Regions from separate parts of the Bradyrhizobium sp. SZCCHNR2028 genome, predicted to be linked through region 1. Evidence: predicted binding sites of a transcription regulator. Region 1 holds the regulator's gene; each other region holds the start of a gene.

Region 1 (5,038 bases):
AGTAACGGGTGGTGTGGGCAATGGCGGAGCCGGTCAGGCCGCCGGGAGGGCGTCGCGGGATCGCGGGCGCGATGGCCGATGTCTGGCCGCCGCGCGGCGCGCTGGCCGGCGGCTGGCCCGCGATCGGGGCCGGCGCGTCGTCGGCATTCGCCGCCCGCCTGAAGAGCTGGGCGGTCGAGGAGGCCGGGGCAGGCCGGCTGCTGCCCTGGGTGCCGGTGGCGTTCGGGGCCGGCATCGCGCTGTACTTCACCGCCGATCACGAGCCGGTGCTCTGGATCGCCGCCACCACCGCGGCGCTGCTCTGCATCGTCGCCATCATGATGCGGCGGCATCGGATGTTTCCGGTTGCCGTGATGATCGCAGCTGCAGCGTGCGGCTTTGCCGCGGCGACCATCAAGACCGCGCGTGTCGCTCATCCAGTGCTGGCGCGGCCGTTGTATTCGGTGGCGCTGTCCGGCTTCGTCGAGGCGCGCGACATTCGCGAGCGCAGCGATCGGATCGTGCTGCGCGTCGCCGCGATGGAGAGCCAGCGCAGCAGCATCAGCCTCGCGCGCGTGCGGCTCGCGGTGCGTAAGGGCACGGCGCCCGAGGTCGGCAGCTTCGTGCAGCTCAAGGCGCGGCTGCTGCCGCCGATGGCCCCGGTGCGGCCGGGATCCTACGACTTCGCGCGCGACATGTTCTTCCAGGGCATCGGCGCCTCCGGCTTCGTGATGGGCGCGATCACGACGGCGACGCCGCCGCAGGCCGCCGGCTTCGGCCTGGGCTATGCGGCGGCCATGCAGGGCCTGCGCGATGCGATCGACGCACGCATCCGCGCCCGTCTGACGGGCGATGAGCGCGCCATCGCCACCGCGCTGCTGACCGGCCGGCGCGACGCCATCACGCCCGATGTCAACGATGCGATGTTCGTCTCCGGCCTCGGCCACGTGCTGTCGATCTCAGGCTATCACATGGCCGTCGTCGCCGGCGTCGTGTTCTTCGCCGTGCGCGCGCTGCTTGCGCTGATCCCCGGCCTCACTATCAGCCATCCGATCAAGAAATGGGCGGCCGCGGCGGCGCTGGTCGCGGCGGCGTTCTACCTGCTGCTGTCGGGCGCGGAGGTCGCGACGCAGAGATCGTTCTTCATGACGGCCGTGGTGCTGATCGCGGTCATGGTCGATCGCCGCGCCGTCACCTTCCGCACGCTCGCGGTCGCGGCGATGATCGTGCTGATCGCAGCACCCGAAGCGCTGGTGCATCCGAGCTTCCAGATGTCGTTCGCGGCGACGCTCGGCCTGGTCGCGCTGGTGCAGTTCGGCCTGCCCAAACTGTTTGCGACGCCGGACAGCTCCACGACGCAGCGCATCGCGCTGTGGGGCGGCCGCGAGCTCGCGATGCTGCTGCTGGCCTCGCTGATCGCGGGGCTTGCGACCACGCCCTATGCCGCGTTCCACTTCCATCGCGTCACGCCCTATGGCGTGCTCGCCAATCTCGCGGCGATGCCGGTGGTTTCGGTGCTGGTGATGCCCGCCGGACTGCTCGGCCTGCTGGCGGCGCCGTTCGGGCTCGACGGTCCCTGGTGGACGCTGATGGGCCTCGGCATCGACTGGATGATCGCGGTGACGCGCTGGGTGGCGGCGCTGCCTGGCGCGGTCGGGCGCATCCCGGGCTTCGGCATCGGTCCGCTGATCCTGGCCAGCCTCGGCGTCATCCTGATCGGCCTGCTGCGCACACCGCTGCGCTGGTCGGGTGCCGTCGGGCTCGTGGTGGCCACCGCGTGGGCCGCCACGACGCCGTTGCCCCACGTGCTGATCGCCGGCGATGGGCGCGCGGTGGCGGTGCGCGGCCGTGACGGGCGCCTGCATGTGATGCGCACCGGCAAGGACGTGTTCGCCACCAAGGAGTGGCTCGCGGCCGACGCCGATGCCCGGCTGCCGGCGGATTCATCGCTCGCCGATGGCGTCTCCTGCGACGAGGCGGGCTGCGTGGTCGCGATGCTCGACGGCCGATTCGCCGCCTTGACCCTGCGCACCGAGGCGCTCGAAGATGATTGCGCCCGTGCCGCGCTGATCGTCACCGCGCGCGCCGCGCCGTCATCCTGCGCGGCGGCCGTCATCGATCGCCAGCGCCTGCAGCAGCAGGGCGCCTTGATGCTGGTGCAGCGGGGCACCGGCTTCTCCGTCACGCCGGTGCGCGCCGGCGGCACCGACCGCCCGTGGTGGCCGGCGCCCGCCGAGGCCGGCGAGTTCGACACGACGCTGACGCCGCGTGCGCCGGTGTCGCGGCTTCAGGACGCGACGCCGCCGGAGACGGAGCAGGGCGAGCAGGATTGAGCGCCGGACAGCTCGAACGTGCTGAGATGATACAACGTGCTGAGATGATACTCGGTGTCGTCGGGTCCATCGAACAGCGAGGGACCTTCGACCAGCGTGAACGCAGCGCCCGGATATCGTTGCCAGACGGCGATGTCATCAACCGTGACCGTTAGCCATCCGAACGGAAGCATGTAGCGGCCGGGCTCGGTGATCCGGTCGGCCTTGTTCCAATCGATCTTGTTGACCGCGGCGGCAAGCTCCCCCGGCACACAATGCCGGCCGAGGGATGTCGTTCCTATTCGATGCGATGCCGGAGCGTGAGGTTCGCCCGAAAGGACCTTGCGCTTGCAGAAACCAAATCTCCCCCGGCCGAAAGCTCGCTCATGACCGAGAGAAATGCGGACGCGCAGGCGCTCAGGTGATGCTGATGCGGCGAATCGGTGTGGCCTGCGAAGCCGGAACGTCCTCCGCCACGCCCGGGCGGCGCTCGGCCGGCTGCTTGCTGACCGGCAATTGTAGCACGGTGACGCGCTGGCCCTCGCAGAGCTGGGTCACCAGCACGTGGCGGCCGTCGGCGAATTCGATCGCGTCGTGATGGCGATCGGGGATGTGCGTCTCGATGCTGTTGAACTTCGCGACGCGCTCGCGGATCGTCCGGGTCCAGAGCCAGCGGCTGTCGTAGCGGACGTCCTCGACAAATGCCAACTCGGTGCCGGGCAGCATGCAGACGGCGACGGTCGGCTCGCTCTCGAGGGCGAAGCCGCGGGTGGCGGTGCCGCGAAACGTCGTCGAGATCAACGTCTCGCCGACCTTGGCGGGACGGGACGCAACCGCATGGAGGCTGTAGTCACACATCGGATCGCTCCTCGTTGAGAGATAGCCGACCCACGCTCCCCCCGGACAGGCGCAGGCCTCTATCAGAGTGGACATCGATGGTGATGTTAGCGCGCGCTTCACGGCAATTCTGCGCTGATCTGCACCGCGTGCGCCCGCGGGCGATCACAAGCGTTTGAGCATGCCGCGCTGCACATCCTGAGGTGCATTCGCGCGTGACCAATTTCGATCGGCGGCGAAGCGCGTGCGCCCGTCGCCGATCGACCGATCGCGTCCGCGATCAGTACTTGCGATACAGCCCGACCAGCTTGCCTTGGATCTTCACCCGGTTCGGCGGCAGGATGCGGACCTCGTAGGCGGTGTTGGCCGGCTCCAGCGCGATCGATGCGCCGCGGCGGCGGAAGCGCTTCAACGTCGCTTCCTCATCGTCGATCAGCGCTACCACGATGTCGCCGGTGTCGGCGGTCTCGTTGCGCTGGATCAGCGCCATGTCCCCGTCGAGGATGCCGGCATCGACCATGGAGTCGCCGCGCACCTCAAGCGCATAGTGATCGCCGTTGCCGAGCATGTCGGCAGGCACGCTGATGGTGTGGCTGCGCGTCTGTAGCGCCTCGATCGGGGTACCGGCGGCGATGCGGCCCATCACCGGCACTGCGACGGGGCGCTCGCCATCGTCCAGCGCGGGAGTGCTGGTGCGCACCTTGCCGAGATTGCCCTCGATCACCGATGGGGTGAAGCCGCGGCGGTTGTTGGCGGCCTGTGACAGCTCGGGCAGCTTGATCACCTCGATCGCGCGGGCGCGGTTGGGCAGCCGGCGGATGAAGCCGCGCTCCTCGAGCGCCGTGATCAGGCGATGAATGCCGGACTTCGAGCGCAGATCGAGCGCATCCTTCATCTCGTCGAAGGACGGCGGCACGCCGGCTTCCTTGAGCCGCTCGTTGATGAACCGCAGAAGTTCGTACTGTTTGCGCGTCAGCATCTCGACCTGGTCCCCAGTTTGTTGTCGTCCGAGTCCAGGAGCTGCGCCTTGAGCACAAACCGGCTGAGAGCGCCTTGGAGTCGGACCATCATCGCGTCGCCCGCAACATACTAAAAACAAATCATGAACGGACACTATATGTTCGATGTGTGTTCCGCAATCCTTAAATTGTAGTGAACGGACCGGGCTTTGCCGGGGGAAACGGCCTAGCTCGGCAGGCGCAGGATCTCGCACGGGCTGCCGGCGGCGGCCTTCGGCGCAAACGCCCGCCGGATCACCAGCGCCTGCGAGAGCGCGAGATTGCCGAGCAGCGACGAATCCTGCTGGGTCACCGGCGTTGCGATCAGGGTGCCGTCGGCGCGCTCCTCGAGCTGCGCCCGCAGATAGTCCTCGCGCGAATCGTTGGCCCCGAGTTCGCGGCCGAGCAGGGCGGTCTCGCGTGGCATGCGAGCTTCGTCGCGGCCGAGCAGCCGCCGAATCAGCGGCACCAGGAACAGGATGGCGCAGACATAGGACGACACCGGATTGCCGGGCAGTCCGATCACCCTCATGTCGCCGAGCCGTCCGTGCATCATCGGCTTGCCCGGCCGCATCGCGATCTTCCAGAACGCCATCTCGACGCCCTCGGCTTCGAGCGCCTGCTTGACGAGGTCGTGATCGCCGACCGAGGCGCCGCCGGTCGTGATCAGGATGTCGGCCTTGGCCTCGCGCGCCCGCCGGATCCCGGCGATCGTGGCCTCCATCGTATCCGCGGCGATGCCGAGATCGATCGGTGTCGCGCCCTCGCTGCGCACCAGCGCCCGCAGGGCGTAGCCGTTGGAATAGACGATCTGGCCCGGGCCGGGCGTCGAGCCAGGCATCACGAGCTCGTCGCCGGTGGCGAGCAGCGCCACCTTCGGCCGGCGCCGCACCGGCAGTGCCGGATGATTCA
Region 2 (5,038 bases), on a different contig from region 1:
GCGGCCGCGCGACGCGACGTCGCCGATCATCTTCAAGCCGGCGCGGCGCAGGCCGAGCGTGATCGCTTCGCTGCCGCCAAGGGCTGCCACCGGCAGCGGCGCCACCGCGGCCGCCTCCTCGCCGTCAGGCACGATGCGGCCATGCACCTGCCGGTTCAGCGTGCGCGCACACACGGCGTTGGAGGCGATCGCTGCCGACACGGTGAGACCGTGCGCGGTCAGCGCATCGCAGAGCGACCGCATCAGTTTGGCTTCGCCGCCGAAGAGATGCACGCAGCCGGTGATGTCGAGCGAAAGCCCATGCGGCGGATCCAGCGCGACCAGCGGCGTGAAGCGGTCGCACCAGTCGGCGATGCCTTCGAGCATCTTGGCGTCAGCCGCGAGGTCGGCCTCGTGGACGACGAGGTCGGGACAGACCGCGCGGGCGTTCGCCAGCGGCTGGCCGAGGCTGACGCCATGGCACGCCGCCGCCTCGTCCAGCGCATGGATCAAGAGCGCATTGGCGTCCTTGATGACGACGACCTGCGGCAGGTCGTCACGCCGATCGGCGGAGCAGTTTCGCTTGATCCGATCGATGGGCAGGCGCGGCAGCCACAGGCTGAGGATCCGCCGCCGGTTCGCTGAAACGGCACGCATCGGGGGTCCACTCCATGATCCATCGTCCGGTCTGGCCGTGACGATTGCGAATGAGCTCGGCGTCGAGACGCGGCGCGCCCCAGGCCATCCAGGGCGCCGAGGGCAGCGACGGCGCGGTGCGGACGATCCAGCGCGTCTCGGCGGTCGAAGGTTCGGGTGTGGCTGCAATGCGCAACACGAGCGCGGTCACGCCGGACTCCTGCGCGGCCAGGGTCAGCTTGCGGCTGGCGACGAGATCGAGCTTTTGCGTCTCGCCCCACACCTCCAGCATCACCCCGCCCAGCGCATCGCAGGCGAGCGCATCGGCCGCGGTGCGCAAGCCGTGATCGAGATCGGGCGCCCGCACGATCACGATGCGGCGCGGGTCGAGGCCAAGCTCGGCGAGCCCGCTCATCGACAGCGCGCCCATCTCGCGCTCGGCGAAATCCTGCCGGATCCAGATCAGCGGCCGGCGCGCCGCGACGCGCGCCGCGAGCCCGCACAGGAAGCCGGTCGCGGCCGTCGCCTGACGGCCGGTCTCGGCGAACACCTCATGCAGCGCGCCAGTGGCCAGGCCGCCCTGCAGCACGGCGTCGGCCTCGTCATGGCCGAGCGCGACCCGGCGCAGGTCATGTGCGCCATCTCCCGCCTCGAGACGGGCAATGCGGCCGCGCAGACGCGCGAGCGTATCCATGCGTGCGCCGGTCATCCGTCGCCGCTCCTCTTCCATCCATCGTGCGGGCGCTGCCGTTGTTGCAGTTGAACCCACGACGGCCCTCTTTGTTCATGATACGTTCTAATATAAAGCTAACGCCTTCGAGAGAGTCAATCGGGATTGCCCCGGATGTGATTCAGCGAATGGAATCAAAGGGATTCAAAGGTATGGAGCTGCTCCGCAAGCTGGAGATCCTGGCCGATGCCGCCAAGTACGACGCCTCCTGCGCCTCCAGCGGTACCGAGATGCGGGATTCCCGCGACGGCAAGGGTCTCGGCTCGACCGCGCCCGGCATGGGCATCTGCCACTCCTATGCGCCGGACGGCCGCTGCATCTCGCTGCTCAAGGTTCTACTGACCAATGCCTGCAACTACGACTGCCTGTATTGCGTCAACCGCGCCTCCTCCAACGTGCCGCGCGCGCGCTTCACGGTCGACGAGGTGGTGAAGCTCACCATCGATTTCTACCGCCGCAACTACATCGAGGGTCTGTTCCTGTCGTCCGGCATCATCCGCAGCCCGGACTACACCATGGAGCAGGTCGTGAGCGTCGCGCGCAAATTGCGCGAGGAGCATTGCTTCCGCGGCTACATTCATCTGAAGACGATTCCGGAGGCTGACGAGGCGCTGATCGCCGAGGCCGGCCGCTATGCCGACCGGCTCAGCATCAACATCGAGACGCCGCTGGAGACGAGCCTGACGCAGCTCGCGCCGGAGAAGGACCAGCGCGCGATCCGCCGCACCATGGGCCGGCTCCGGCTCAAGCTCGACGAGACCGCGGAAGCCAAGAAGACGGTGCGCCGGGCGAAGCCGCCGCGCTTCGCGCCGGCCGGCCAGAGCACGCAGATGATCGTCGGCGCCGACGAGGCCAACGACCGCGTCATCCTGTCGACCTCGGCCAATCTCTACGGCGCCTACAAGCTCAAGCGCGTCTATTACTCCGCCTTCAGCCCGATCCCCGATGCCAGCCGCGCGCTGCCGCTGCAGGCGCCGCCCTTGGTGCGCGAGCACCGGCTGTACCAGGCCGACTGGCTGATGCGCTTCTACGGCTTCGACGCCGATGAAATCGTCGAGGAGAGCGAGGGCATGCTGCCGCTCGACATCGACCCCAAGCTCGCCTGGGCGCTGCGCCACCGCGACCGCTTTCCGCTCGACATCAACACAGCAAGCCGCGAGGAGCTGTTGCGCGTGCCCGGCTTCGGCACCCGCACGGTGGAGCGCATCCTCGCGACCCGCCGCACCACCACGATCCGCTTTGCGGATCTGGCCCAGCTCAACGTCATCAGGAACAAGGCGCTGCCGTTCATCGTTCTCTCCGACCACCGGCCACAGCCGTCCCTGCTCGACGGCGCCGCGCTGGCGGCCCGGCTGCGGCCCAAACCGCAGCAGCTGGGATTTGGATTCTAACGGAAGCCGTCATCGCGAGCGCAGCGAAGCGATCCAGGGCCGCACGAGAAGTCTGGATTGCGTCGCTGCGCTCGCAATGACGTGAGGAGAGAAATGCACGTCGTACCCCTCGACAACGACACTGATTTCGACGGCTGGCGCCGGGCAGCGCGGGCGCTGGCGATGAACGACGTCAAGCCGGCCGAGGTGAGCTGGCGCGTCAAGGGCGCGGCGGCCGATCTGTTCGACGATGAAGCCGAGACGACGCTGCCGGAGGTGCCGGAGGGCGCGTTCTCAGTGCCGGCGAGCTTCATGGAGCTCGCGGAGAGCGCGATCCTGCACAGTGACCCCAACCGCTTCACCCTGCTCTATCGGCTGCTGTGGCGTCTCAGGACCAATCACGACCTGATGGAGATCGCGACCGATCCTGATGTCGCGCAGGCCAACGCGCTGGCGCGAGCGGTGCGCCGCGACGTCCACAAGATGCACGCCTTCGTCCGCTTCCGCGAGGTCGGCCGCGAGCGCGAGGCGCGCTACGTCGCCTGGTTCGAGCCCGAGCACCACATCGTCGCGCGCGCTGCCCCGTTCTTCGCCCGCCGCTTCGCCGACATGCCGTGGTCGATCCTGACGCCCGAACTCTGTGCGCATTGGGACGGTAGCCGCGTCAGCTTCACGCCCGGTGTGAGCAAGGCTGACGCGCCGTCGGAGGACCGGCTCGAAGAGCTGTGGCTGCGCTATTACGCCAGCATTTTCAATCCGGCACGGCTGAAAGTGAAGGCGATGGAAAAGGAGATGCCGAGGAAATATTGGCAGAACCTGCCCGAGGCGAAGCTGATCCAGCCGCTGATCGCGGCCGCCTCCCGGCGCACCACGGAGATGATCGCCGAGCCCGGCACCTCACCGCACAAGCCACAGAAACGCGTCGAGGAGAGCGAGATGACCCGCAAGCCAACCACACACGCGCATGCTGCTGAGACCTCACGTGATGTCGAGTCCACCGATCTCGAGACCTTGCGTGAAGAAGCCGCCGGCTGCCGCGCCTGCCCGCTGTGGAAGGACGCCACGCAAACCGTGTTCGGCGAAGGCCCCGCGCATGCGCCGCTGATGCTGGTCGGCGAGCAGCCCGGCGACAAGGAGGACCTCGCCGGCCATCCCTTCGTCGGCCCCGCCGGCCAGATGCTCGACCGCGCGCTGGCCGAGGCCGGCATCGACCGCAGCAAGGTCTACGTCACCAATGCGGTGAAGCACTTCAAGTTCGTGCCCCGCGGCAAGATCCGGCTGCACCAGAAGCCGAACACGCCGGAGATCAACGCCTGCCGGCAATGGTACGAGCGCGAGCTCGCCACCGTGCGTCCGGCCCTGGTCGTGGCGCTGGGCGCCACCGCGGCGCAGTCCGTGCTCGGCAAGATCACGCCGGTCAACAAGAGCCGCGGCCATGTCGTCGACCTGCCCGACGGCCCCAAGGCGATGGTGACGGTGCACCCGTCCTACCTGCTGCGGCTGCCGGATGCCGACGCCAAGGCGCGGGAGTATGAGCGCTTCGTCGAAGACCTGAAGATCGCCGCCGCCGCGATCAAGCGCGCCGCGCACGCGGCATGAGGCTGACCGCAACCGGCCCTTACTTGATCGCCAGGAAGCCCTCGAAGCAGACATGCTTGTAGATCGTCATCGTGTCCACGAACCCGGCCCGCCGCAGCATGTCGAGATTGCCCTGGGTCGAGAACGGTTCCAGCACGCCCTTGAGGCTGCTGGCCTTGCCCAGCACCTCGTCCGGCGAGTAGCCGTTGTCGAGCTTGTAGTCGATATAGACCGACGTCATGATGTCCTGGAACCGCGCGTCCGGCGCCCTGACCTTCTCGAAGAACAGGAACGCGCCTCCCCAATTGAGCGACCGATAGATCGCATCGATCAGGGTCTGGCGATAGCGCGGCGGCACGAACTGCACGGTGTAGTACGACACGATGAAGTCGCTCGCCTCGTAGCCGACCTCGCAGGCATCGGCCGCCAGGTATTCCACGTTCGCCACATCCCTGCTGTGCGCCCGCGCGTAATCGATCATGGCCCGCTCGGTATCGATGCCGATCCAGCGCGTGCCGTGCGGATGGCGCTTGGCGAGTTGCCGCAGCAACGTCCCCGTCGACGTTCCGATTTCATAGGCGACGGAATCCCGCTTCACGAAGAAATCGCTGATCTGCTCGACCAGCTTGTGGCCGGCTTCGTAGTTCGGAACCGACCTCGCGACGTGGAGATCGAAGTGCTGAGGCGTGTCGCCGCCGAAGCTCCAGCCGGCACGCGCGGCGCGGATGCCGTCACCGGTCGCGTT
Region 3 (5,038 bases), 110 kb from region 1:
TTCCGCCAGTGAGACCCGCTGGGGCGGCACCGTCGGCACGGGCGTCGAGTTCGGCTTCGCGCCGAACTGGTCGGTCGCCGTCGAGTACGACCACCTGTTCATGGGCTCGCGCGACATCAGCTTCCCGGCCACCGCAACCGTGCTGTCGCGCGTCGATACCATCAAGCAGGACATCGACATGGCGACAGTCCGGGTGAACTATCGATTCGGGGCGCCGATGGGCACGCGCTACTGAAAAAAGCCGCCGCTCGCGCGCATTCGGAAAGGCCGGCCCTCGCGCCGGCCTTTTTCGTGTCAACAGCCCGGCAGCGTCGCGGCGTTTTTGTGCTAAATATATGATTTATAATGCTTTTTCGTTTCTGTGGCGGGCGCGTTACAGCCTCGCCGGGATGCCCTGTGTATGACTTGCCCATCGCTTGTCATTCCAACCTCCCGGGGGAGAATTTGATGAAGAAGTTGTTTGTGATCACGACGGCGCTCGTCGGCATCGCAACGGCCACGTCCGCTTCGGCGGCCGACATGGCGGCACGTCCCTATACGAAGGCGCCGCCGATGGTCGCGCAGATCCTGAGCTGGTCGGGCCTCTACGCCGGCATCCAGGGCGGCGGCGGCTGGGGCACCAGCAAGGAGACCTTCCTCGGCCGCTTCAATGCGCCGGGCTTCCTGGGCACCCAGAACTACAACACCAATGGCGGCTTCGTCGGCGGCGTGGTCGGCTACAACTGGCAGGTCGACAACGTCGTGTTCGGCCTCGAAGGCGACTATCACTGGGCCGACATCAACGGCCGCTCCGCCGTGGTCAATGCCGGCCTCGGCGACACCTTCTTCACCAAGCTGACCAGCTTCGGCGACATCAAGGGCCGCCTCGGCTATGCCGCAGGCCCCGCCCTGTTCTTCGTCAGCGGCGGCGCCGCGGTGGGCCAGTTGCAGCATCGCTATGACGGCGTCCCCGGCAACGTCTTCAGCCAGAACACCACCCGCTGGGGCTACACGGTCGGCGCCGGCGCCGAGTATATGTTCGCGCCGAACTGGTCGGCCAAGCTCGAGTACAACTATCTCGACTTCGGCAAGAGCGCGATCCAGTACAGCGCTTTCGCAACCAACCGCTCCGAGTGGAAGGACACCGTCCACACCGTCAAGGCCGGCCTCAGCTACCATTTCGGCGGCCCGGTCATCGCCAAGTACTGACACCTGCAACCGACAGGTTCCGAGAAAGGCCGGCGAAAGCCGGCCTTTTTTGTTGCCCTGATGCCACCTTGCCGGCTCGCCACACCCGGAACGAAGCAGTTGAGTGACATAGGCTTTCTGGAACTTGCCCGTAAAAACGCGGTTTGGCCGCGAGTGTGTCTTCAGGGTGACGGTAATCCGTACGGAACCGGGCTATAGGAACCTCGTCAACTTGAACGGGTGAGTCTGTTTCGTGCGTAAAACTCTCGGTGCGATGCGGACTGCTAGGAATTAACTGGAGACTGGAATGAAGAAGATCCTGCTCGCGACCGTGGCCTTGGCCGCCCTGGCCGCTCCCGCTGCCGCCGCTGATCTTGCCGCGCGCCCGACCTATACCAAGGCGCCGGTTGCCGCGCCTGTGCTGACCTGGACCGGCTTCTACATCGGTGCCATGGGCGGCTATGCCAACGAGGATGCTGACTTCGCGGCCATGAAGGGCGGCTTCGCTGGCGGCACCGTCGGCTACAACTGGCAGCAGGGCGCTGTCGTGTTCGGCCTCGAGGCCGACGCCGCTTGGGCCGACATCAACGCAAACGTTGGCGCGCTCGGTGTCAACGCCGAATCCAAGATCCGTGACTGGGGCACCGTCCGCGGCCGCATCGGCTACGCCTTCGGCCCGACCCTGCTGTACGCGACCGGTGGTTACGCCTGGGCTGACAACCGCGTCTCGCTGACGGCTCCGGGCTTCGCCGCTTCGGACAGCAAGATCCACTCCGGCTGGACCGTCGGCGCTGGCGTCGAGTACATGTTCGCCCCGAACTGGTCGCTGAAGGGCGAATACCTCTACAAGAGCTTCGGTGGCGAGAGCTACACCTTCACCGGCCTCGGCACGCTCGCGACCGGCACGCTCAACGTGCATTCCGGTCAGGTCGGCATCAACTACCACTTCTAAGTCTTCGCCTCCGGGCCAACGCACACAGCCTCCGCTCTGCCAGAGCGGAGGCTTTTTCTTTGCGGGATCGCGCACAAGGCAGGACGGAACCGGCAGCCTCCTGCCATTCGCTGCCATTCCCTGAGCGCATTGTTGATGATTCGCTGACGGCACTGGAAATCCAGCCCCGTTCTTCCTACGTTCCGACGATACCTTTTCCCTCTGGCGTCCGATGGCCGGCTTCCGGCGAACGCGCCTGCAACGATGGCGCGACTCTGCGCCGTGGGACGATCGTCATGGATGAAGTGCTCAAGGCCAAGCAGCGCGCGCAAGCCAACCAGTCGAGCCTGCGGGCGATCACGATCCGCGGCGCCCGCGAGCACAACCTCAAGAACATCGACGTCGAGATCCCGCGCGACAGGCTCGTGGTGTTCACCGGCCTGTCCGGTTCCGGCAAATCCTCGCTCGCCTTCGATACGATCTATGCCGAGGGCCAGCGCCGCTACGTCGAATCGCTGTCGGCCTATGCGCGCCAGTTCCTTGAGATGATGCAGAAGCCTGATGTCGACCAGATCGACGGCCTGTCGCCGGCGATCTCGATCGAGCAGAAGACCACCTCGAAGAACCCGCGCTCGACGGTCGGCACGGTCACCGAGATCTACGACTACATGCGGCTGCTCTGGGCGCGCGTCGGCGTGCCCTACTCCCCGGCCACCGGCCTGCCGATCGAAAGCCAGACCGTCTCGCAGATGGTCGACCGCGTGCTGGCGCTGCCCGAGGGCACCCGCCTCTATCTGCTGGCCCCGGTCGTGCGCGGACGCAAGGGCGAGTACAAGAAGGAGCTCGCCGAATATCTCAAGAAGGGCTTTCAGCGCGTCAAGATCGACGGCACCTTCCATGAGCTCGCCGAGGTGCCCACGCTCGACAAGAAGTTCCCGCACGACATCGACGTCGTCGTCGACCGCATCGTGGTGCGCCCCGACATCGGCCAGCGCCTCGCGGAGAGTTTCGAGACCGCGCTGAAGCTCGCCGAGGGCCTGGCCGTGATCGAGTTCGCCGACGCGCCCGCCTCCGCCGCCCCGGCCGAGGAGAAGAAGAAGACCGCCAAGATCCATGACAAGAGCGGGCCCGAGCGCATCCTGTTCTCGGAGAAGTTCGCCTGCCCAGTCTCCGGTTTCACCATTCCCGAGATCGAGCCGCGGCTGTTCTCGTTCAACAATCCCTACGGCGCCTGCCCGGAATGCGGCGGCCTCGGTGTCGAGCAGCACGTCGATGCTGATCTCGTCATCCCCGACAAGGACGTCACCCTGCGCAAGGGCGCGATCGCCCCCTGGGCCAAGTCGTCCTCGCCCTATTACCTGCAGACGCTGACAGCGCTCGGCAAGTTCTACAAGTTCACGCTCGACACCAAGTGGAAAGACCTGCCGAAGAAGACGCAGAACGCGCTGCTGCACGGCTCCGGCGACGACGAGATCAAGTTCACCTATGAGGACGGCGTCCGCGCCTACGACACCAAGAAGCCGTTCGAGGGCGTCATCACCAACATCGAGCGCCGCTTCCGCGAGACCGAGAGCGAATGGGCGCGCGAGGAGCTCGGCAAGTACTTCAACGACGTGCCCTGCGCTGGCTGCAACGGCTTCCGGCTGAAGCCCGAGGCGCTGTGCGTCAAGGTCGCCGGCAAGCACATCGGCGAGATCTCCGAGCTCAGCGTCAAGGCTGCCGGCGAATGGTTCGCCGAGGTGCCGAAGGCCCTGAACGCGCAGCAGACCGAGATCGCCACGCGCATCCTCAAGGAGATCCGCGACCGCCTGACCTTCCTGCTCGACGTCGGCTTGAACTATCTGACCCTGGCGCGCTCCTCCGGCACCTTGTCGGGCGGCGAGAGCCAGCGCATCCGCCTGGCGTCGCAGATCGGCTCGGGCCTGACCGGCGTGCTCTACGTGCTCGACGAGCCCTCGATCGGCCTGCACCAGCGCGACAACGCCCGCCTGCTCGACACGCTGAAGCGGCTGCGCGACCTCGGCAACACCGTGATCGTGGTCGAGCATGACGAGGATGCCATTCGCCTCGCCGACTACGTGCTCGACATCGGCCCCGGCGCCGGCACCCATGGCGGCAACATCGTCGCCGAGGGCACGCCGACCGAGATCATGCGCAATCCGGCGTCGCTGACCGGCAAATATCTCACCGGCGAGCTCGAGGTCGAGGTGCCCGAGCGGCGGCCACCGAACCATCGCCGCACCATCAAGGTCGTCAACGCCCGCGGCAATAACTTAAAGAACGTGTCGGCCGAGATCCCGCTCGGCCTGTTCACGGCGATCACCGGCGTCTCCGGCGGCGGCAAGTCGACGCTTCTCATCGACACGCTCTACAAGGCGATCGCGCGCAAGCTCAACGGCGCCAACGAGGCCGCCGCGCCGCACGACCGCATCGAAGGGCTGGAGCACATCGACAAGATCATCGACATCGACCAGTCGCCGATCGGCCGCACCCCGCGCTCCAACCCCGCGACCTATACCGGCGCGTTCACGCCGATCCGCGAATGGTTCGCCGGCCTGCCGGAATCGAAGGCACGCGGCTACGAGCCGGGCCGCTTCTCCTTCAACGTCAAGGGCGGCCGCTGCGAGGCCTGCCAGGGCGACGGCGTCATCAAGATCGAGATGCACTTTTTGCCCGACGTCTACGTCACCTGCGACGTCTGCAAGGGCAAGCGCTACAACCGCGAGACCCTCGACGTGCTGTTCAAGGGCAAGTCGATCGCCGACGTGCTCGACATGACGGTCGAGGAGGCCGCCGAATTCTTCAAGGCGGTGCCGCGCGTGCGCGACACGTTCGAGACGCTGCGCCGCGTCGGCCTCGACTACATCCATGTCGGCCAGCAGGCCACCACGCTCTCCGGCGGCGAGGCGCAGCGCGTCAAGCTCGCCAAGGAGCTGTCCA
Region 4 (5,038 bases), on a different contig from region 1:
CGGCGAGCACCGCCTGCTGGCCGCCGACGATCGCCCCCGCCAGGAGATACATCACCCACAGACCCAGGGCCGAGCACAGCACGGCCAGCACGTAGACGCCGAACAGGTGGTTGCCGGCGAGGCGATAGGCGATGTCCGACAGCCAGAACGACAGCGGCGGGCCGAGATCGGTGCCGACCTGGTACTCGCGTCCGAACGCGATGGTGGTGGCAAGCTGGCCGGGTGGACTGCGATAGAACAGCATGGCCACGCCGAGCCACATCAGGGCCTGGCACAGCACCACGATGACGACGACCAGCCGCGGCCTTGCGCGGATCAGTTCGACAACCAGTGACGTGAAACGCATGAACGGCTGGATCGCTTGGCTGAATCGCTGAGGACGTCGAGGAGGCCGGCAGGACCGTCGCTCATCCGCAGCAGCCTCGCTGTCCGACGCCCGCAATCGATACCGCACGATCGGGGCGCACAACACCGCCCCTGCTGCGAGGGGTGACACTTCGTGCTGGCTGGCTGACCAAAACTATTAAGACCGCGGCGCCCGCGAGGCAACCTGCATCAGACCTCGAACGAGATTTCGGTGGATGTCACCACGGTCACCTCCGCGAAAAGATCCGGCTCCGGCACATCGGTCCACGGCTGATGCTTGCGCCGGGCGGCGACGACAGGCGCGAACAGGCTGCGATGATGCACCGAGGGGCCGAGCCGGTCCAACGCGGCGAGATGCTCCGGCACAGCATAGCCCTTGTGCTGCTCGAAGCCGTAACCCGGGCAATCCTGCGCCAGCGCGCACATCAGCCGGTCGCGCGTGACCTTGGCGACGATCGAGGCGGCCGCAATCGACATCACCAGACCATCGCCGCCAATCACCGCCTCGCAGCCGCAATCGACGTCGATGCGGTCGCGGCCGTCGACGAAGACGTGCTTCGGCGCCTCGGGCAGCGCCCTCACGGCGCGCGACAGCGCCCAGAGCGAGGCACGCAGGATGTTGTCGCGATCGATTCGCGCCGGCGATGCGACGGCCACCGCAAACGCCGACGTCTTGCAGATCTTGTCGAACAGCGCCTCGCGCTGCTCCGCGCTCAGGCGCTTGGAATCATCGAGACCCCTGGGGATGCGCGCAGGATCGAGAATCACGGCCGCAGCGACCACCGGACCGGCCAGCGGCCCCCGTCCCGCCTCGTCGCAGCCCGCGACCGGCCAGACCCCCTGCTTCAACAGCGCGCGCTCACGCCGGAAGCTCGGCGGCGCCACCGCGATGACGCCCTTGCCGAGCTTGGCGCCCGACTTGCCGGCAGCACCCGGGGCAGCAGGCTTGGTCGCGGCCTTTGCAGGGGCGCTCTTCGCCACGGCACGGCTCGCTGCTTTCGCCCTGCCCGGCTTCTTTGACTGATCGCGAATCATGGCCGCCATGGTGCGAAACGGCTGGCGGCGGCGCAACCCGAACGGGCCTCAATTCCCCGCTATTCGCCCCCTGCCGGCGACCGACTACGCCGGCAGATGCACTCGATCATCCTCGCCGACATCAATCCCCGGCGCGACCACCACTTCCCAGACATGACCGTCCGGATCGGAGAAATAGCCGCTATAACCGCCATAGTCGGTCCGTTGCGCCGGTCTCAGCAGCATCGCGCCTTTCTCCACCGCCGACGCGAGCGCCGCATCGACCTCAGCCTCCGAGCGGCAGTTCCATGCCAGCGTCACGCCTCGGAACGCCTGGGGGCGCGGTGCGTCTGGCACGCCCGCGTCATCGGCGAGCGCGCCCCACGGGTACAGCGCCAGCACCGTCCCGCCGGTCTCGAAGAATGCCACGGCCTCGCCGGTCGCGCGGAATTTTCGGACGAAGCCGAGCAATGTATAGAAGGCGATGCTCCGCCGCATCTCGGACACACCGAGTGTGATGACGGTGAACCGCGGAACGCTCGCTTGTGCGCTCATCACCTACTCTCCACTTACTCTCCGCACGCTTCAGAACAGGCTGAGCTGCTGGCCGCCGCCCTTCGGCCGGACGAAATGATCGGTCGTCAGCTTGGTCCGGCGCTTGTTCAGCCCGAGCTTCTCGCAGGCGATCTCGAAGCGGCGGCCGATCATCCAGGCCATCGGGCCTGTCCCCTTCATTCGCGTGCCCCATTGCGAGTCGTAATCGCGGCCGCCGCGCATGTCGCGGATCAGGGTGAAGACGTGGCGGTAGCGGTCGGGATAATGCTCGAGCAGCCATTCCCGGAACAGGTCGCGCACCTCGAGCGGCAGCCGCAGCAGCACATAGGCCGCTTCCTTGACGCCGGCATGGGCGGCGGCATCGAGAATGCGCTCAATCTCGCTGTCGTTGAGCGCCGGGATCACCGGCGCCACCATCACCGTGGTCGGAATGCCAGCCTTGGACAGCGCCTGCAGCGCCTCCAGCCGCTTCGACGGCGTCGAGGCCCGCGGCTCCATCGTGCGCGCCAGCTTCGGATCCAGCGTGGTCACGGAGATCGCGACCTTCGCCAGGTTCTTCTTGGCCATCCGCGCCAGGATGTCGGCATCACGCATCACCAGCGCCGACTTCGTGACGATCCCGACGGGATGGCCAACCTTTTCCAGCACCTCGAGGATGCCGCGCATGATCTTCCGCTCGCGCTCGATCGGCTGATAGGGATCGGTGTTGGTGCCGATCGCGATCATCCGCGGATCGTAGCCGCTGGCCGCGAGCTCCTTCTCCAGAAGCGCGGGCGCATCCGGCTTCACGAACAGCTTGGATTCGAAGTCGAGACCAGGCGACAGCCCGAGAAACGCATGGGTCGGCCGCGCGAAGCAGTAGACACAGCCGTGCTCGCAGCCCCGATACGGATTGATCGAGCGATCGAAACCGATGTCCGGCGAGTCGTTGCGGGTGATGACCTTGCGCGAGGTGTCGGTCGCGACCGTCGTCTTGAACGGCGGCAGCTCCTCGAGGCTCTGCCAGCCATCATCGAAGACAACGCGGGCCTCCGCCTCGTAGCGACCGCTCGCGTTGGATTGGGCACCCCGGCCGCGGCGCCGGCCCCGTTCGATGGCGACCGCGAGTTCGGGAAAGTCCTTCCCAGGACCTGACGAAGGCGCGCCCGCCGGCTCGGAGGGCACCGGGACCGGCGGGCGCTTGAGGGCATGTGAAGATGCTCGGCTCATGGCCAAGACATAGCACGCAAACAGAACATTACAAGAACAAAATAGAACAAAAGCGCACGCATGCTCTGCACGGGCGCAAGGCCAGCCATCACATTCCCGTTCTATCCTGCAGCTGCGCTGGAACAGGACGGTGCGGCGTTACTCTCATACAGTATCCCGCAGGCGCGAAGCGGAAGGCAAGCGAGGTCCCATGCAGATCACTTCTCCCCAACAGACCACCCCGGCCGACGATCTTGACCTGCTCGATCGCTACTGGCGGGCGGCGAATTATCTCTCGGTGGGGCAGATCTATCTGCTGGACAATCCGCTGCTGCACGAGCCGCTGAAACCGGAGCACATCAAGCCGCGCCTGCTCGGCCACTGGGGGACGACGCCCGGCCTGAACTTCATCTATGCCCATCTCAACCGCGCCATCGAGGCGCAGGATCTCAGCGTCATCTACATCTGCGGCCCCGGCCATGGCGGTCCGGGCATGGTCGCCAACACCTATCTCGAAGGCACCTACAGCGAGATCTATCCGGAGATCACGCGCGATGCCGATGGCCTGCGCAAGCTGTTCCGGCAGTTCTCCTTCCCCGGCGGCATCCCGAGCCATGCCGCGCCTGAGACGCCGGGCTCGATCCATGAAGGCGGTGAACTCGGCTACGCGCTGGTCCACGCCTATGGTGCGGCGTTCGACAATCCCGATTTGATCGTGGCTTGCGTGGTCGGCGACGGCGAGGCCGAGACCGGCCCTCTCGCCGCCTCCTGGCATTCGAACAAGTTCCTGAACCCGGCCCATGACGGCGCGGTGCTGCCGATCCTGCATCTCAACGGCTACAAGATCGCCAATCCCACCGTGCTCGGCCGCATGGGCGATGCCGAGATCAAATGCCTGTTTGAAGGTTACGGATACGAGCCGCTGTTCGTCGAAGGCGCGGAGCCGAAGGCGATGCATCGGCAGATGGCGGACGCGCTCGATGTTGCGCTCGCGAGCATCCGCTCCATCCAGCAGAATGCGCGTCAGCCGGATGCAACGATCCAACGCCCGCGCTGGCCGATGATCGTGTTGCGCAGCCCGAAGGGCTGGACCGGGCCGAAGGAGGTCGATGGCCTCAAGGTCGAAGGCTTCTGGCGCGCCCATCAGGTGCCGATTGCCAACCCCCGCAGCAAGCCGGAGCATCTCGCGCTGCTCGAAGCCTGGCTGAAGAGCTACGAGCCGGAGACGCTGTTCGACGCCCATGGCCGCCTCAGGCCGGAGTTGCAGGCGCTGGCGCCCAAAGGGCAGCGACGCCTGGGCGCCAATCCGCATGCCAATGGCGGTCTGCTCAAGCGCGAGCTCAAGCTGCCGGACTATCAAGCTTTCGCGATCGAGGTGTCCTCACCAGGCCAGACCATCGCTGAAGCGACGCGCGAGCTCGGCAAGTTCCTGCGCGACGTGATCACGCTGAATGCGAAGACCCGAAACTTCCGCATCATGGGTCCCGACGAAACGGCGTCGAACCGGCTCGATGCGGTGTTCGAGGTCACCGAGCGCGTGTGGATGGAGGGCATCGAGCCCTATGACGTCCATCTGGCGCATGACGGCCGCGTCATGGAGGTGCTGAGCGAGCATCTCTGCCAGGGCTGGCTCGAAGGCTATCTGCTCACCGGCCGCCATGGCCTGTTCTCCTGCTACGAGGCCTTCATCCACATCATCGATTCGATGTTCAACCAGCATGCCAAATGGCTGAAGGTGTCACGCGAGCTGCCGTGGCGGCGCCCGATCGCGTCGCTGAACTATCTCTTGACCTCGCATGTCTGGCGGCAGGACCATAACGGATTCAGCCATCAGGATCCCGGCTTCGTCGACCTCGTCGCCAACAAGAAGGCGGATATCGTCCGCATCTACTTCCCACCGGACGCCAACACGCTG

Evidence for each region. Region 1 encodes LexA, which represses DNA repair genes until DNA is damaged. Its sites were predicted from a motif close to TGTTCNNNNTGTGTTCNG; they were not measured.
Region 2: a site for LexA is predicted at 1,397-1,414, ahead of QX121_RS22730 (putative DNA modification/repair radical SAM protein). Genes of this name have one in related genera too.
Region 3: a site for LexA is predicted at 2,287-2,304, ahead of uvrA (excinuclease ABC subunit UvrA). Genes of this name have one in related genera too.
Region 4: a site for LexA is predicted at 3,166-3,183, ahead of QX121_RS29510 (PA0069 family radical SAM protein). Genes of this name have one in related genera too.

The regions. Positions count from the first base shown of each region.
Region 1 covers NZ_JAUHJF010000001.1:114,773-119,810, forward strand. The annotation lists gene QX121_RS00555 (ComEC/Rec2 family competence protein) at 21-2,312, shown strand; gene QX121_RS00560 (hypothetical protein) at 2,267-2,485, opposite strand; gene QX121_RS00565 (hypothetical protein) at 2,709-3,149, opposite strand; gene lexA (transcriptional repressor LexA) at 3,409-4,107, opposite strand; gene glp (gephyrin-like molybdotransferase Glp) at 4,314-5,038, opposite strand, start outside.
Region 2 covers NZ_JAUHJF010000015.1:177,699-182,736, reverse strand. The annotation lists gene QX121_RS22740 (DNA polymerase Y family protein) at 1-636, opposite strand, end outside; gene QX121_RS22735 (DNA repair protein) at 536-1,324, opposite strand; gene QX121_RS22730 (putative DNA modification/repair radical SAM protein) at 1,498-2,736, shown strand; gene QX121_RS22725 (UdgX family uracil-DNA binding protein) at 2,830-4,314, shown strand; gene QX121_RS22720 (methyltransferase domain-containing protein) at 4,334-5,038, opposite strand, start outside.
Region 3 covers NZ_JAUHJF010000001.1:228,265-233,302, reverse strand. The annotation lists gene QX121_RS01120 (outer membrane protein) at 1-235, shown strand, start outside; gene QX121_RS01115 (outer membrane protein) at 448-1,188, shown strand; gene QX121_RS01110 (porin family protein) at 1,475-2,119, shown strand; gene uvrA (excinuclease ABC subunit UvrA) at 2,395-5,038, shown strand, end outside.
Region 4 covers NZ_JAUHJF010000030.1:44,869-49,906, forward strand. The annotation lists gene QX121_RS29495 (glycosyltransferase family 39 protein) at 1-346, opposite strand, end outside; gene QX121_RS29500 (ribonuclease HII) at 556-1,410, opposite strand; gene QX121_RS29505 (VOC family protein) at 1,486-1,935, opposite strand; gene QX121_RS29510 (PA0069 family radical SAM protein) at 1,966-3,144, opposite strand; gene QX121_RS29515 (phosphoketolase family protein) at 3,335-5,038, shown strand, end outside.